One region of the Diaphorobacter sp. ED-3 genome, then DNA from elsewhere that is predicted to be linked to it. Evidence: predicted binding sites of a transcription regulator. Region 1 holds the regulator's gene; the other holds the start of a gene.

Region 1 (7,255 bases):
GACCACGCCAGCGGCAGCGATCGCCTGGCCGAGGCCTGCGAGCTGCTGGGCCTGGCGGGCGAAGACATTGTGGTGAACGTACAGGGTGACGAGCCCCTCATCGACCCACGGCTGATCGACGCCGTGGCCGCACTGCTGCATGCGCGCGGCGATGCCAGCATGGGCACCGCCGCGCACGCCATCGACAGCGCGGAGGACTTTGCGAACCCCAACGTGGTGAAGGTGGTGCTGGACGCGCAGGGCCTCGCGCACTACTTCAGCCGCGCCCCCATCCCCCACGCACGCGACCACGCGCCGGGCAGCCTCTGGTGGCAGCCGGGCCAACCGGGGGTGCCCGTGGGTTTCGCACCGCTACGGCACATCGGCATCTACAGCTACCGGGCAGGCTTTCTGCGCCGGTTTCCACAGCTACCAGCGGCGCCGACCGAGCAACTGGAAGCGCTGGAGCAGCTGCGCGCCCTCTGGCACGGCCACCGCATCGCCGTGCACGTGACCGGCAGCGCACCCGGTGCGGGCGTGGACACGCCAGCCGACCTGGAGCGCGTGCGCACCCTCCTGGGCGGCTAGCGCGGTCGTCAGCTTGGCGCATGGCCCGCGTGCTATCCTTGTTCGCAACAAGAGCACCTGTCCCGCGCTGGCGCGCCGACGGCAAGCGTGCCCGCTGATTTCAAAACACTAGAGGACATCCATGAGACTGATTCTGCTCGGCGCTCCCGGCGCCGGAAAGGGTACGCAGGCCGCGTTCATCTGCCAGAAATTCGGCATCCCCCAGATCTCCACCGGCGACATGCTGCGCGCCGCCGTCAAGGCCGGCACGCCCCTGGGCCTGCAAGCCAAGGCCGTCATGGATGCGGGCCAGCTCGTCAGCGACGACCTGATCATCAACCTGGTGAAGGAGCGCATCGCCGAGCCCGACTGCGCCCAGGGTTTCCTGTTCGACGGATTCCCACGCACCATCCCCCAGGCAGACGCCATGAAGGCCGCGGGCGTGAAGCTCGACTATGTGCTGGAGATCGACGTGCCGTTCGACGCCATCATCGAGCGCATGAGCGGCCGCCGCTCCCACCCGGCTTCGGGCCGCACCTACCACGTGAAGTTCAACCCGCCCAAGGTCGAAGGCAAGGACGACGTGACGGGCGAGCCCCTGGTGCAGCGCGAGGACGACAAGGAAGAAACCGTCAAGAAGCGCCTGCAGGTCTACAGCGACCAGACCCGCCCGCTGGTGGACTATTACTCCAGCTGGGCCAAGTCCGATCCCGCCAACGCGCCTAAGTACCGAGCCATTCAAGGCACCGGCAGCGTGGAGGAAATCACCCAGCGCGCCCTGACGGCACTGTCAAGCTGACGAACCCGCCGCCGGCCCCCGCCAACGCCCCGCAATGCGGGGCGTTGTGCTGTGTGCCCAGGCAAGCGCCTCGGCCCATGACGGTGCTTATGAATTAGCGGACTGCATCAGCTCCAGCAGCAGGCTGACCCGTGCCTTCACAGGGCTCAGCCCATCCGCATCGCGCCAGGGCGTGCCCGTCAGGTCCATCATCCGCCCCTGCGGGCAGCGCGAAGCCACGCGCACCTGCACCCCGGCCGCCACGGCACGCGCGAGCGCGGCCTCCAGCGCATGGTGCAGCGTGCCATTGCCGGTGGCGGCCACCACGAGGCCGTGCACGCCCTTCTCCACCAGCCAGTCCACCAACGCGCCATCCGCGCCGGCGTGGCTGAGGACGATTTCCACGCGTGGCCAGGCGGCATCTGGCAGGATCGGCACCAGCGCGCCATGCGCGGGCTGTTCCACCTGCGGCGCAAGGCCGCGGGCCCAGCGCACGCGCCCCGCTTCCATCCAGCCCAGAGGCCCAGCATCGCCGGAGTCGAACGCGTCCAGCCGCAGCGGGTGCACCTTGCTCACCTCGCGTGCCCCGTGCACCACGCCAGCGGCCGCCATCAGAACCCCCCGCGCCGAGGGATCGGCCGCCAGTGTGACGGCATCCAGCAGGTTCTGCGGCCCGTCCGGCGCGAGCGCCGTGGCCGGACGCATGGCACAGGTCAGTACCACTGGCTTGGCGGTGGTATCGAGCAGGTTGTGCAGCAGCCAGGCGGTTTCCTCCAGCGTATCCGTGCCGTGGGTGATGACGACGCCGGCCACGGCCGGGTCGGCCAGGTGTGCGGCGCAACGACCGGCCAGCCGCGTCCACACGTCAAAGCCCATGTCCTTGCTGTCCAGCTGCACCACCTGTTCAGCCACCAGCGCGCCGCCCGCGGCCTGCACCAGCCCGGGCACCGCGGCCAGCAATTGCTCCACGCCGATCTGCCCGGCCGTGTAGCCCACGTTCGCGCCTTGCACCGCGGAAGAGCCCGCAATCGTGCCGCCGGTGCCCATAACGACGATTTTTCTTGCAGCTGCCACTTGCATCCCTCCAAAAACTGTTCAAAAATACAGATACTGGATTAAAAAACAGTAACCCACTCAACCACCGACCGCATTGGATCGCACCATGCTCGACAGTCCCAAGCTCACCGCCCGCCAGCAGCAGATCCTGGACCTGATCCAGACCGCCATCGCGCGCACCGGCGCCCCGCCCACCCGCGCCGAGATCGCGGCAGAGCTGGGTTTCAAGTCCGCCAACGCGGCCGAGGAGCACCTGCAGGCGCTGGCCCGCAAGGGCGTGATCGAACTGGTCAGCGGCACCTCGCGCGGCATCCGGCTGCGCGGCGAAACCGTGCGCAACATCAATGCGGCGCGCGGCGCCCAGTTCAACCTGCCGATACCCGGCCTGTCGCAGCTCACGCTGCCGCTGGTGGGCCGCGTGGCGGCAGGCTCGCCCATTCTCGCCCAGGAGCATGTGGACCAGACCTATACGGTGGAAGGCAGCCTGTTTGCGCACAAGCCCGACTACCTGCTCAAGGTGCGCGGCATGTCCATGCGCGACGCGGGCATCATGGACGGCGACCTGCTCGCCGTACAGGCAACGCGCGAGGCGCGCAACGGGCAAATCATCGTGGCGCGCCTGGGCGATGACGTCACGGTCAAGCGCCTGCGCCGCACAGGCAGCGCCATCGAGCTGCTGCCCGAGAACCCCGACTACCCGGTGATCCGCGTCGAGCCGGGCGAACCTTTCGAGATCGAAGGGCTGGCCGTGGGCCTGATACGCAACACCATGCTCATGTAGTCCGTTGAATGCAGCGCCGCCGCAGGTGGCGGGCGTCTGGCAGGCGGTAGCCCGGGCATGCCCCGTGGCTGCGGCATGCCAACCCTGCGGATGCGCGCTTGACGTCCTTGGCAATCCTGCCTGTGTTCCACCTTCATGCCCTGGCATGCCGGAGTCTTCACATGGGATTTGCCCTCTTTGCCTTTGCCTCCCTTTCCCGCCCCTTGCGCCGCCTGCGCCGATGGGGACTGGCCGCACGCCATATGTCGCGCGGCGCTGCACCCTCTGCCTGCACCACGCACGGACGCGCCGATGCACTCCAGCGAGCGACGCCCAACGCCGGCCCTCCCGATAGCCCCGCCGTGGCGGGCATGGCGCAAGAAAATCCGGCCCGCCACCGCGCCTTTGCCATGCCTGCCGCGGATGCGGCCATGCAGCACACAGGTCTGCGGCCTGCGATCTCCACCCGTTCGCTCCCCCTGCGCGTGATCCTGCGCCATGACACCGACGACGCGTGCAAGCTCGTGATTTCCGGCCGCATGGCCGATGTGTGCGCGGAACTGGAGCGCCTGGCCCTGCGCTGACCGCGGGGCACTGCTGCGACCACTTCTGACACTTTTCGAAGGCGTCACGGCCGCAGCGCGTTCATCGCAGGCCCGTTTCTACAATGCACGGCACTTGCAACTGCCCGCCCCCAAGCACGCCATGACCCACGAGTCCCGCCTGGACCGCTTGCTGCGGCAACTGCTGTGGGGCCGGCGCACGGCCGCGCTGGCAACGCTGCAAACCCTGCCCGGCGCGGAAACGGTTCCATTCACAACGCCGGCGGTGTCGTTCGTTCCGTATGCCATCGACTCCACGGCCCAGGTGCTGGTATTGCATGTCAGCGCCCTCGCCGCCCATACCCGTAACCTGCGGCAATCGCCCGCGGTTTCTCTCCTGATCACGGCGCCCGAGGACGCGGCCCAGCCCGTGCATGCGCTGGAGCGCGTTGCCATCCAAGGACAAGCCGTACTGCTTGCGCCCGAGGCAGCCGCCAGCGCGCGCGCCGCCTACCTGCGGCACTTCCCTGAGGCAGCGCCCATGACGGCGCTGGGCGACTTCCAGTTCGTGCAGATCATCCCTTCGGCGGGCCGCCACGTGGCAGGGTTTGGCGCGGCGCGGGATTTATCTGCCGAGGAGCTGAAGGCGCTGCTCATGTCTTGACGCTGGGGCGATCGGCGCCGCCAGCAGTTGGATGGCAAGGGCCGTTCCGCCCAGGCGAGCGCTGGCGGCCGCAAGCCCGGTGCCTGGGAAGGCCACACGGGTCGCTGCCAGGGCCGGTTTGGTGACGGGTTGGCGGACGCTCGCCGTGCGCGCCAAAGCATGAACGGCCCCGCCCACGGCGGCTGGTGGCAGCACATCTGCCCCGACGGCCTGTCCCCGCGCGAGAGCCGCTCTCAAGACACCAGTTGCGACCAGACCTTGTCCAGCCGCTTGCCGCTGACCGGATACGGCGTGCGCAACTCCTGCGCGAAGAAGCTCACGCGCAGTTCCTCCAGCATCCAGCGGTACTCCTGCATGCGGGCATCCACCTGGCCCTTGCGCTCGGCCACCATGCGCCAATAGCGCTGCTCCAGCGGCTGCAGTTCCTTGAGCTTGGCGGCATCGCGTGCCGGGTCGGCGCGGTACTTGTCCAGGCGCGTGGCGATGGCCTTGAGGTAGCGCGCGTAGTGCTGCAGCTGCGCCCAGGGCGCGGCGGCGATGAACTGCTTGGGCATCAGGCGCTGCAGCTGCTGTGACGCGTCGGCCGTGGCCTCGGGAGCGTTCTTGGTGTCCTTGATCTTGCGCTGCGTGGCGGCGTATTCGATGAGAATGGCCGCCGCCATGCGCGCCACCTCGTTGGCGATCAGCGTGAGGCGCCCGCGCCCGTCCTGCACGCGCTGCTTGAACTGTGCCTCGTTGCTGGGCAGCGGCTCTTGCAGGAAGGCGCGGTCGATGGCCACGTCGATGATTTGTGCGCGCAGCTCCTCCTGCGTGCCCAGCGGCATGAAGGCCACGGCCATCTTCTGCAGATCGGGGATGTTCTTTTCCAGGTACTTGAGCGCGTCCTTGATCTGCAGCGCAAACAGCCGGCGCAGGCCCACGCGGTGGCGCGCGGCGGCGACTTCGGGTTCGTCGAACACCTCGATGCCCACCGCATCGCCGTGGTCGATGAGCGCGGGGAAACCGATCAGCGTCTGGCTGCCCTTGGCGATTTCCATCAGCTCGGGCAGTTCGCCAAAGCTCCAATCCTCGTAGCGGGCATCGGCCTTGCGTGCCGCGGGCGCGCCGACGGGTGGTTCTTTTTTGATAGCTGCTGGCGCCCGGTTTTCCTTGGTTTCAGATGGTTTTCCACCGGAATCTGGCTTCTGGTGAGCGCCACCAGCTATCTTTAATGAAGCAAGCGCCTGGAACGCCCCACGAGCCTTGCTCCCCCACTCCGCCTTGAGCGCGCCCAGGTTGCGTCCCTGGCCGAGCTGGCGGCCGTGCTCATCCGTCACGCGAAAGTTCATGAACAGGTGCGGGCTGAGCATGTCCAGCTTGAAGTCCGCGCGCTTCACGTCGAGCGAGGTTTCATCGCGCACTTGCTTGAGCAGCGTGTCGATCAAGCTGCCCTGGGCCCAACGCTCTTCCTCGGTGAACAGCGACGCCAGCCGCGCAGCACTTTCCGGCAGCGGCACGAAACGGCTGCGCGGGCGCTGCGGCAGGCTCTTGAGCAGCGCCTGAATCTTGTCCTTGAGCATGCCGGGCACCAGCCATTCCGCACGCTCCTCGCTCACCTGGTTCAGCACGAACAGCGGCACCGTGACGGTGACCCCATCGCGCGCGTCACCGGGGCTGTGCAGGTAGCTGGCCGTGCAGTCCACGCCGCCCAGCTTCACCGTCTTGGGAAAGTTGTCGGTGGTGATGCCCGCGGCCTCATGGCGCATCAGCTCGTCGCGCTTGAGAAGCAGCAGGCCGGCGCTCTCCTTGCCGGCACTGCGGAACCACTTGTCGAACGTGGCGCCGCTGTACACGTCTTTGGGAATCTGCTGGTCGTAGAAGGCGAAGATCAGCTCGTCGTCCACCAGCACGTCCTGGCGGCGGCTCTTGTGCTCCAGCTCCTGCACCTTGCGCACCAGCTTGAGGTTGGCGCCCAGGAACGGCCAATGCGTCTCCCACTCGCCCTCGACCAGCGCCTGGCGAATGAACAGGTTGCGCGCCTCGTACGGATCCACGCGGCCATAGCTCACGCGGCGGCCGTTGTAGACCACCAGGCCGTAGAGCGTGGCGCGCTCGAGCGCGACCACGTCGGCCTGTTTCTTGGACCAATGCGGGTCCAGCAGCTGCTTCTTGAGCAGATGGCCGCCCACCTCTTCCAGCCATTGCGGTTCGATCGCCGCGATACCGCGGCCGTACAGGCGCGAGGTCTCGACCTGCTCGGCTGCGACGATCCAGCGGCCGGGCTTCTTGGACAGGTGCGCGCCCGGGTGCGGGTGGAACTTGATGCCGTGCGCGCCCAGGTAGGCCTCGCTCTCCTCGGCCTTGTAACCAATGTTGCCCAGCAGGCCCGACAGCATGGACAGGTGCACGGCCTCGTAGCCCGCGGGCTCGGTGTTCACCTGCCACTGGTGCTCCCGCACCACGGTGAGCAGCTGCGAATGGATGTCGCGCCACTCGCGCACGCGGCGGATGTTGATGTAGTTCTGGCGCAGCAACTGCTCCCACTGCCGGTTGCTGAGCTTGTGGGTGGCCTCCTCCGCATCGGCGGGGTGGAACTGCGCCAGGCGCTCCTCGCCTGCGGCCTCCGCTTGCGCGCCGCTGCTGCGCTGTGCGACGGGCAGGAAGGCCGTGTTGCGCGCTTGGGCCGCGGGGGCGGTCTGGGCCGCCATCTCCTTGCGCGTCTTGGCGACGATCTTGCCGCCGCGCGCATCCTGCAGCCACTTCCACAGGCGCAGGTAGCCGGTGAACTCGCTTTTCTCGTCGTCGAACTTGGCATGCTGCTGGTCGGCCTGCTGCTGCGCCTCCAGCGGCCGGTCGCGCACGTCCTGCACGCTGAGGGCCGAGGCAATGACCAGCACCTCGGCCACGGCGCCGCGGGTGCGGGCCTCCAG
Region 2 (7,255 bases), 1.4 Mb from region 1:
ATGTTCCAAAGCATCCTGAGCGAAGACCGCATCCCGCCCTCGGTACGCGTGTGGTTTGCACGCCTGCAGGTGCCGGTGCTGCGCGTGGCGCTGGCCGAGCCCGAGTTCTTCAGCAACCTCACGCACCCCGCGCGCCAGCTCATCGACCGCATGGGCGCCTGCGTGCTGGGCTTTGACGCCAGCTCCATCAATGGCAGCGCGCTGGAGGCCGAGATCCGCCGCATCGTGCAGGTGATCGAGCAGTACCCCGAGACCGGCCAGCGCGTGTTCCAGCTGGTGCACGACGAGTTCGAGAAATTCCTCGCCAAATTCCTCACCGAGAAGCAGGGCACCTCGCGCATCGTCAGCGTGGCCCAGCAGGTGGAGCAGCGCGAGACGCTGGCGATCCAGTACACCATCGAACTGCGCGCGCTGCTCAAGGACATGCCGGTGCGCGACGAGATCCGCGAGTTCTTGTTCAAGACATGGGCCGAGGTGCTGGCGATGTCGGCCGTGCGCGACGGGGCCCAGCATGCCAGTACCGCCGCCTTCAAGCGCGCCGCGGCCGACCTGGTGTGGGCGGCGGGCGCCAAGCCCAACCGCGCCGACCGTGCGCTGGTCATCCAGAACCTGCCGGCGCTGCTGCAGAGCCTGCGCCAGGGGCTGGCGCTGATCGGCGTGGCGGGGCCCGAGCAGGACGCACAGATCAAGGGAATCACCGACACGCTGGCCGACGCTTTCCTCTCCAAGACGGCCTCGATCCCGCAGGCGCACATCGATGCCATGGCCAAACGCCTGGCGAACCTGGAGGACTACATTGGCGACGAGGCGCTGGGCGACATGCCGCTGAGTGCGGACAACATCGAGATGCTGCTGGGCATCGACGCCTCGTCCATCCACGTCATCGCCGACAACGGTGCGCCTGTGCAGGACGACATGGTGGCCTGGGCGCAGCAGCTGCCGCTGGGCACCTGGTTCACGCTGGACCACAACGGCGCGTCCACCCAGGTGCAATACGCCTGGCACAGCCAGCGCAAGCAACTGCACCTGTTTGCCACGCGCGATGGCGGCAGCTACCTCATCCAGCTGCGCCGGTTGGGGGCCTACCTGCAGGCGGGCCTGCTGGTGGCGCAGGAGGAGGAGAGCCTCACGCTGCGCGCCACGCGCGATGCGCTCACCAAGCTGGACGCCAACCCGGAGCGCCTGCTGGGTTGAGCGGTCGCGCAGCGGCCCAACGCGCTCAACGGGGGCCGGCTGCGCACAGCCGCGCCGCGGGCCTCAAGCCTCTGGCATGTCCGTGGCGGCGCTGAAGCCATCGCGCGTATTGCGCGGTTTGGCATTGCACGACGGCGCGGCGTTGCGGGATGCGACCGGTGGCGGACTGCGCGTCGACAGCTGCTATGGATGAAATAGCTTTGACGCCGGACAGAAGCGCGCCAAGCCCCGTTCTATTCCCATTCATCACCACCCCGCACCACGCGGCGCACCACGTCGGCGGCGAAGCCACGCGTGGCCAGAAAGCGCATCTGGCGCGCACGCTCCTGCGGCGTGTCGGCGGGCTGGTCGCCAAAGCGCTGGCGCCAGACGGCCCGGGCGCGCTGCAGTTCGGTGCCCGCCAGCTGGGCGGCGGTGCTGCGCACCAAATCCTCGTCCAGCCCCTTGCGCCGCAGCTCCTGCAGCACGCGCTGGGTGCCGAAGCGCTCCGCGCGGCGGTGCACCACGGACTCGGCCACGCGCTCTGCATTGATGAAGTCGCGTGCCTGCAGCTCGTCCAGCAGCGCCGGCAGATCGTCGCCCTCCTGCACGTGGCGCGCCAGCTTGGCCTGCAGTTCGCTGCGCGAATGCTCGCGCTGGGCGAGCAGGCGCAGCGCACGGCCCTTGAGGGAGAGGGCGGTGAATCCCATGAATGCTATTGAAAAAAGAGCTTCCAGCGCTTGATGGTCAAGCGCTGGAGGCAGATTTCGTTCAAAAACCCGGTGCGCGGTTACGCTTCGATCTCACCCGTCTTGTCGGCCTTCTTGCCGCGCGCAGGCTTGTCTTCGGGCAGGTCGGCCGCCGGGCTCGCGTGGCCCGTGGGCAGCAGTGCGATGCCCAGGCTCTCGCGCACCTTGTTCTCGATCTCCACGGCCAGGCCAGGGTTCTCGCGCAGGAACTCGCGGGCGTTGTCGCGGCCCTGGCCGATCTTTTCGCCGTTGTAGGCATACCAGGCGCCACTCTTTTCCAGGATGCGCGCGTTCACGCCCATGTCGATGATCTCGCCCTCGCGCGAGATGCCCTCGCCGAACAGGATGTCGAATTCGGCCGTCTTGAACGGGGGCGAGACCTTGTTCTTCACCACCTTCACCTTGGTCTCGTTGCCGATCGCCTCGTCGCCCTTCTTGATGGTGCCGGTGCGGCGGATGTCCAGGCGTACCGAGGCGTAGAACTTCAGCGCATTGCCGCCGGTGGTGGTCTCGGGGCTGCCGAACATCACGCCGATCTTCATGCGGATCTGGTTGATGAAGATGACCATGCAGTTGGTCTTCTTGATGGTGGCGGTGAGCTTGCGCAGTGCCTGGCTCATCAGGCGTGCCTGCAGGCCGGGCAGGGCGTCGCCCATCTCGCCCTCGATTTCGGCCTTGGGCGTGAGGGCGGCGACCGAGTCCACCACGATCAGGTCCACGGCGCCCGAGCGCACCAGGCTGTCCACGATCTCCAGCGCCTGCTCGCCCGTGTCCGGCTGGCTGATGAGCAGGTCGGTGAGCTGAACGCCGAGCTTGCTGGCGTACTGCACATCCAGCGCATGCTCGGCATCCACGAAAGCGCACTGGCCGCCTTGCTTCTGCATCTCGGCGATGACCTGCAGCGTGAGCGTGGTCTTGCCCGAGCTTTCCGGTCCGTAGATCTCGATCACGCGGCCGCGCGGCAGGCCGCCCACGCCCAGGGCGATGTCCAGGCCCAGCGAGCCGGTGGAGACCACCTGGATGTCCTCAATGGCCTCGCCCTCGCCCAGGCGCATGATGGTGCCCTTGCCGAACTGCTTTTCGATCTGCGCGAGGGCGGCTTGCAGGGCCTTGGCCTTTTCGCTGTTGACGGCGGTTGCGTTGCCTTTGACGGTGGCGTCCATGAAATGCTCCTTCGGGTCGGGATCACGGTGAAATCGTGTGCCTGCCTGGAAACTGTTTCCAATGACAGGCTGGATGCTTGAACAGTAGTTTATGGGCGGTTGATGCGTTATCCAATCAATTTTTGGTCAGTTTGGCTGACAATATGCGGATGACCGCTCCCCCCAGCCTCGACGACCGCTGGCGCCAGACCCACCTGGGCCGCCTGCTGGGCCATGCCATGCGGCGCTTCGATGCGCGCGTGCTGCAGCTCATGGCGCGCGACGTGCAGGTGCCGCTGGCGCTGTCCAACCTTGCGGCGCGCGACCAGGTGAGCGCCGCGCACATCCACATCACGCGGCATCTGTCGCTGCAGGGGGACCGCCTCACCGACCTGGCCGAGCGCGCGGGCATGGCCAAGCAGTCCATGGCCGCGCTGGTGGAGCAGTGCGCGGCCTGGGGCCTGGTCACGCGCGAGCCCGATCCGCGCGATGCGCGTGCGCGCCTGGTGCGCTTCACGCCCACGGGACTGGCGTGGCTGCAGGCGTTTCGCGCGGCGGTGGCGCAGGCCGAGGGCGAGTTCCGCGCCGAGGTGGGGCAGGACGTGGCCACGGTGGTCGCGCTGGGCCTGGAGGCCTATGCCGGCGGCGAGGGCACGGCGGCCTAAAATTCAGGCAGAGCGCAGGCCGGCGCACGACAACCAGGAGAGACACCCCATGCGCATCCTCATCGCCGAAGACGACCAGGTGCTTGCCGACGGGCTGCTGCGCACGCTGCGCGGCTCGGGCGCCGTGGTGGACCATGTGGCCAGCGGCACCGAGGTCGATACCGCGCTCCTGACCAACAACGAGTTCGACCTGCTGATCCTCGACCTGGGCCTGCCCAAGATGCACGGCCTGGAGGTGCTCAAGCGCCTGCGCGGGCGCGGCTCGGCGCTGCCGGTGCTGATCCTCACGGCGGCCGACAGCGTGGACGAGCGCGTGAAGGGCCTGGACCTGGGCGCCGACGACTACATGGCCAAGCCGTTCGCGCTGTCGGAGCTGGAGGCGCGCGTGCGTGCGCTCACGCGCCGCGGCATGGGCGGCACCAGCAGCGCCATCCGCCACGGGCCCCTGGTGTACGACCAGGCGGGCCGCGTGGCCACCATCGACGGCAAGATGGTGGAGCTGTCCGCGCGCGAGCTGGGCCTGCTGGAGGTGCTGCTGCAGCGCGCCGGCCGCCTGGTGAGCAAGGAGCAGCTGGTGGAGCGCCTGTGCGAGTGGGGCGAGGAGGTGAGCAACAACGCCATCGAGGTCTACATCCACCGCCTGCGCAAGAAGATCGAGCGCGGGCCGATCCGCATCGCCACCGTGCGCGGCCTGGGCTACTGCCTGGAAAAGATCCCCGGCTGACGGGACCCGTGGATGCTCTGTTATTGATAGCTGCTTGCGCTTGATGCATAAGCGCTAGCGGCCAAAAACACCCACCACCTTGAAAATCTTCCAGCGCGAGCAGCGCTCCCTCTTCGGCGAAATCCTGGACTGGATGCTCACGCCGCTGCTGCTGCTGTGGCCGGTGAGCCTGGCGCTGACCTGGCTGGTGGCCCAGGGCCTGGCCAACAAGCCCTTCGACCGCGCGCTGGAGTACAACGCCCATGCGTTGGCGCAGCTCGTCACGGTGCAGGACGGCAAGGTGCTGTTCAACCTGCCCCAGCCCGCCAGCGAGATCCTGCGCGCCGACGAGTCCGACATCGTCTATTACCAGGTGCTCTCGCCCACGGGCGACTACCTGTCGGGCGAACGCGACCTGCCGCGCCCGCCGCCCGAGGAGCAGGCGTTCTCCGGCGAGGTGCGGCTGCGCGACGCCGAGCTGCGCGGCATCGACATCCGCGTGGCCTACATCTGGGTGCGCGTGCCGCTGCCCGACGCGCCCGCCGCGCTGGTGCAGGTGGCCGAGACACGCGCCAAGCGCAGCGTGCTGGCCACCGAGATCATCAAGGGCGTGATGCTGCCGCAGTTCGTCATCCTGCCGCTGGCGGTGCTGCTGGTCTGGCTGGCGCTGGCGCGCGGCATCAAGCCGCTGCACCAGCTGGAGGAGCGCATCCGCGCGCGCAAGCCCGACGACCTCTCGCCGCTGGACCACAAGGCCGTTCCCATGGAGGTAGCGCCGCTGGTGGACTCGGTGAACGACCTGCTGCGGCGCCTGTCGGAATCCATGGCCACGCAAAAGCGCTTCCTGGCCGACGCCGCGCACCAGCTCAAGACCCCCCTGGCCGGGCTGCGCATGCAGGCCGACCTGGCGCAGCGCGAGGGCACCAGCACCGAGGAGCTCAAGCAGTCGCTCAAGCAGATCGGGCGTTCGTCCATCCGCGCCACGCACACCGTCAACCAGTTGCTGGCGCTGGCGCGGGCCGAGGGCGGCAGCGCCGTGGTGCAGCGCCAGCCGCTGGACCTGGCGCGGCTGGTGATCGAGGTGGTGCGCGACAGCGTGCCGCGCGCCATGGACAAGCACATCGACCTGGGCTACGACGGCGTCGAGCCCGGCACCAATGGCGTGTGGATGGACGGCAACCCCACGCTGCTGAAGGAACTGGTGCGCAACCTGGTGGACAACGCCATCAACTACACCCCGTCCAGCGCGCAGCAGCCCGGCGTGATCACCGCGCGCGTGCTGCCCGACCCGTTCAGCCATGTGCTGCTGCTTCAGGTGGAGGACTCGGGCCCCGGCGTGCCCGAGGCTGAGCGCGAACTGGTCTTCCAGCCCTTCTACCGCGCGCTGGGGACGGACGCCGACGGCTCCGGCCTGGGCCTGCCCATCGTGCGCGAGATTGCGCGCCAGCACGGTGCCGAGGTGGAGCTGGAGGACGTGCGCCCCGGCGCGGCCATGCCCGGCGCGCGCTTCAGCGTGCGTTTCGCGGCACGCGAATCGGGGCCATAGCGCTGCCGCTGTCCGATGCTATCGATTAAATAGCTGCTCGCGCTTGATGGGCAACCGCTGGAGGGCATTTTGAGGTGGATTCAAGCAGCCGGTGCGGCCGTGCCCGCCGCGGGGTCCGCCAGCGCCAGCAGCCAGTCGCGAAAGCGCACCAGCGTGGCCAGCTGCGCACGCGACTCGGGGTAGCACAGCCAGTAGCCCAGGTCGCTCGTGTAGCCGCCGCCGGGCAGCGGCTCGGTGACGGTGCCGGCGGCAATCTCGTCCTGCACCAGGCAGCGCGGCACCAGGGCCAGTCCCATGCCCACCGACACCGCGCGGATGATGGTCTGGAACTGGTCGAACTGCGGGCCGGCCAGCGGGTCCAGGCCGTTCACGCCGTGCGCCTCGGCCCAGTGCTGCCAGGCGCCGGGCACGCTCACGTGGCGCAGCAGCGTGTGGCGTGCCACGTCCTGCGGGCTGTGCAGGGGCGGCGCGCCGGCCAGCCCGGCGCGCGGGCCGATCAGGGCCACGTCGTTGCCCGTCAGGTAGTGCGCGCGTGCGCCCGGCCAGTGCCCATCGCCGAACAGGATGGAGCAGTCCAGCTCGGGGTCGGCAAAGTCGTAGCCGTGCACGTAGGGCACGAAGTGCAGCGTGATCTGCGGGTGCTGCGCACGCAGCTGCGGCAGGCGCGGAATCAGCCACTTGGCGGCCAGCGTGGGCAGCACCGACAGGTGCAGCGCGCCGCCCTCGTCACCGCTGGTGATCAGCTCCAGCGTGGCCGCCTCCAGGCGGGCGAGCAGGGCGCTCACGGCCTTTTCGTAGCGCTCTCCAGCGGGCGTGAGCGACAGGCGCTTGCGGCTGCGCTCGAACAGCGGAACGCCCACCCAGCGCTCCAGCTCCTGCACCTGCTTGCTCACCGCGCTCTGGGTGAGGTGCAGCGCCTCGGCCGCGCGCGAGATGCCCCCGAAGCGGGCCACGGTACAGAACGCCCGCAGCAGGTGCAGCGGCGGGTGAAGGCGGCGCAGGATCATGGGGTTTGCCGATCAAAACATTCCACAATGGAATGATAACAGGCACAGCTATTGCTTTTCCGTCCGCACCCCTTCGTTTATCTTTCGTGCACCATCAAAGGAGTGAGTCCATGCAACGTCGCAAACTGATTGCCGCGCTGGCGGTTACCTCTGTAGTTTCTGGAATGACCTTCGCCCAGGACAACAGCCGTCCCCTGCGCATCGTCGTGCCCTTCCCGCCGGGCGGCGCCACCGACATTGCCGGCCGCTCGCTGCAAGAACCCCTGCAGC

What was found. Region 1 encodes LexA, which represses DNA repair genes until DNA is damaged. Its sites were predicted from a motif close to ACTGTATNNNNATACAGT; they were not measured.
Region 2: the regulator LexA is predicted to act here: its motif matches at 3,154-3,171, upstream of recA (recombinase RecA).

What each region holds. Positions count from the first base shown of each region.
Region 1 is NZ_CP115182.1:2,551,662-2,558,916, forward strand. Features, by position in the region: gene kdsB (3-deoxy-manno-octulosonate cytidylyltransferase) at 1-567, shown strand, start outside; gene adk (adenylate kinase) at 689-1,345, shown strand; gene PCQ86_RS12480 (asparaginase) at 1,433-2,404, opposite strand; gene lexA (transcriptional repressor LexA) at 2,487-3,161, shown strand; gene PCQ86_RS12490 (hypothetical protein) at 3,323-3,724, shown strand; gene PCQ86_RS12495 (pyridoxamine 5'-phosphate oxidase family protein) at 3,846-4,346, shown strand; gene hrpA (ATP-dependent RNA helicase HrpA) at 4,580-7,255, opposite strand, start outside.
Region 2 is NZ_CP115182.1:3,937,314-3,944,568, reverse strand. Features, by position in the region: gene PCQ86_RS19050 (DUF1631 family protein) at 1-1,194, shown strand, start outside; gene recX (recombination regulator RecX) at 1,428-1,883, opposite strand; gene recA (recombinase RecA) at 1,964-3,085, opposite strand; gene PCQ86_RS19035 (MarR family winged helix-turn-helix transcriptional regulator) at 3,235-3,729, shown strand; gene PCQ86_RS19030 (response regulator) at 3,779-4,453, shown strand; gene PCQ86_RS19025 (sensor histidine kinase) at 4,533-5,978, shown strand; gene PCQ86_RS19020 (LysR substrate-binding domain-containing protein) at 6,059-6,985, opposite strand; gene PCQ86_RS19015 (Bug family tripartite tricarboxylate transporter substrate binding protein) at 7,096-7,255, shown strand, end outside.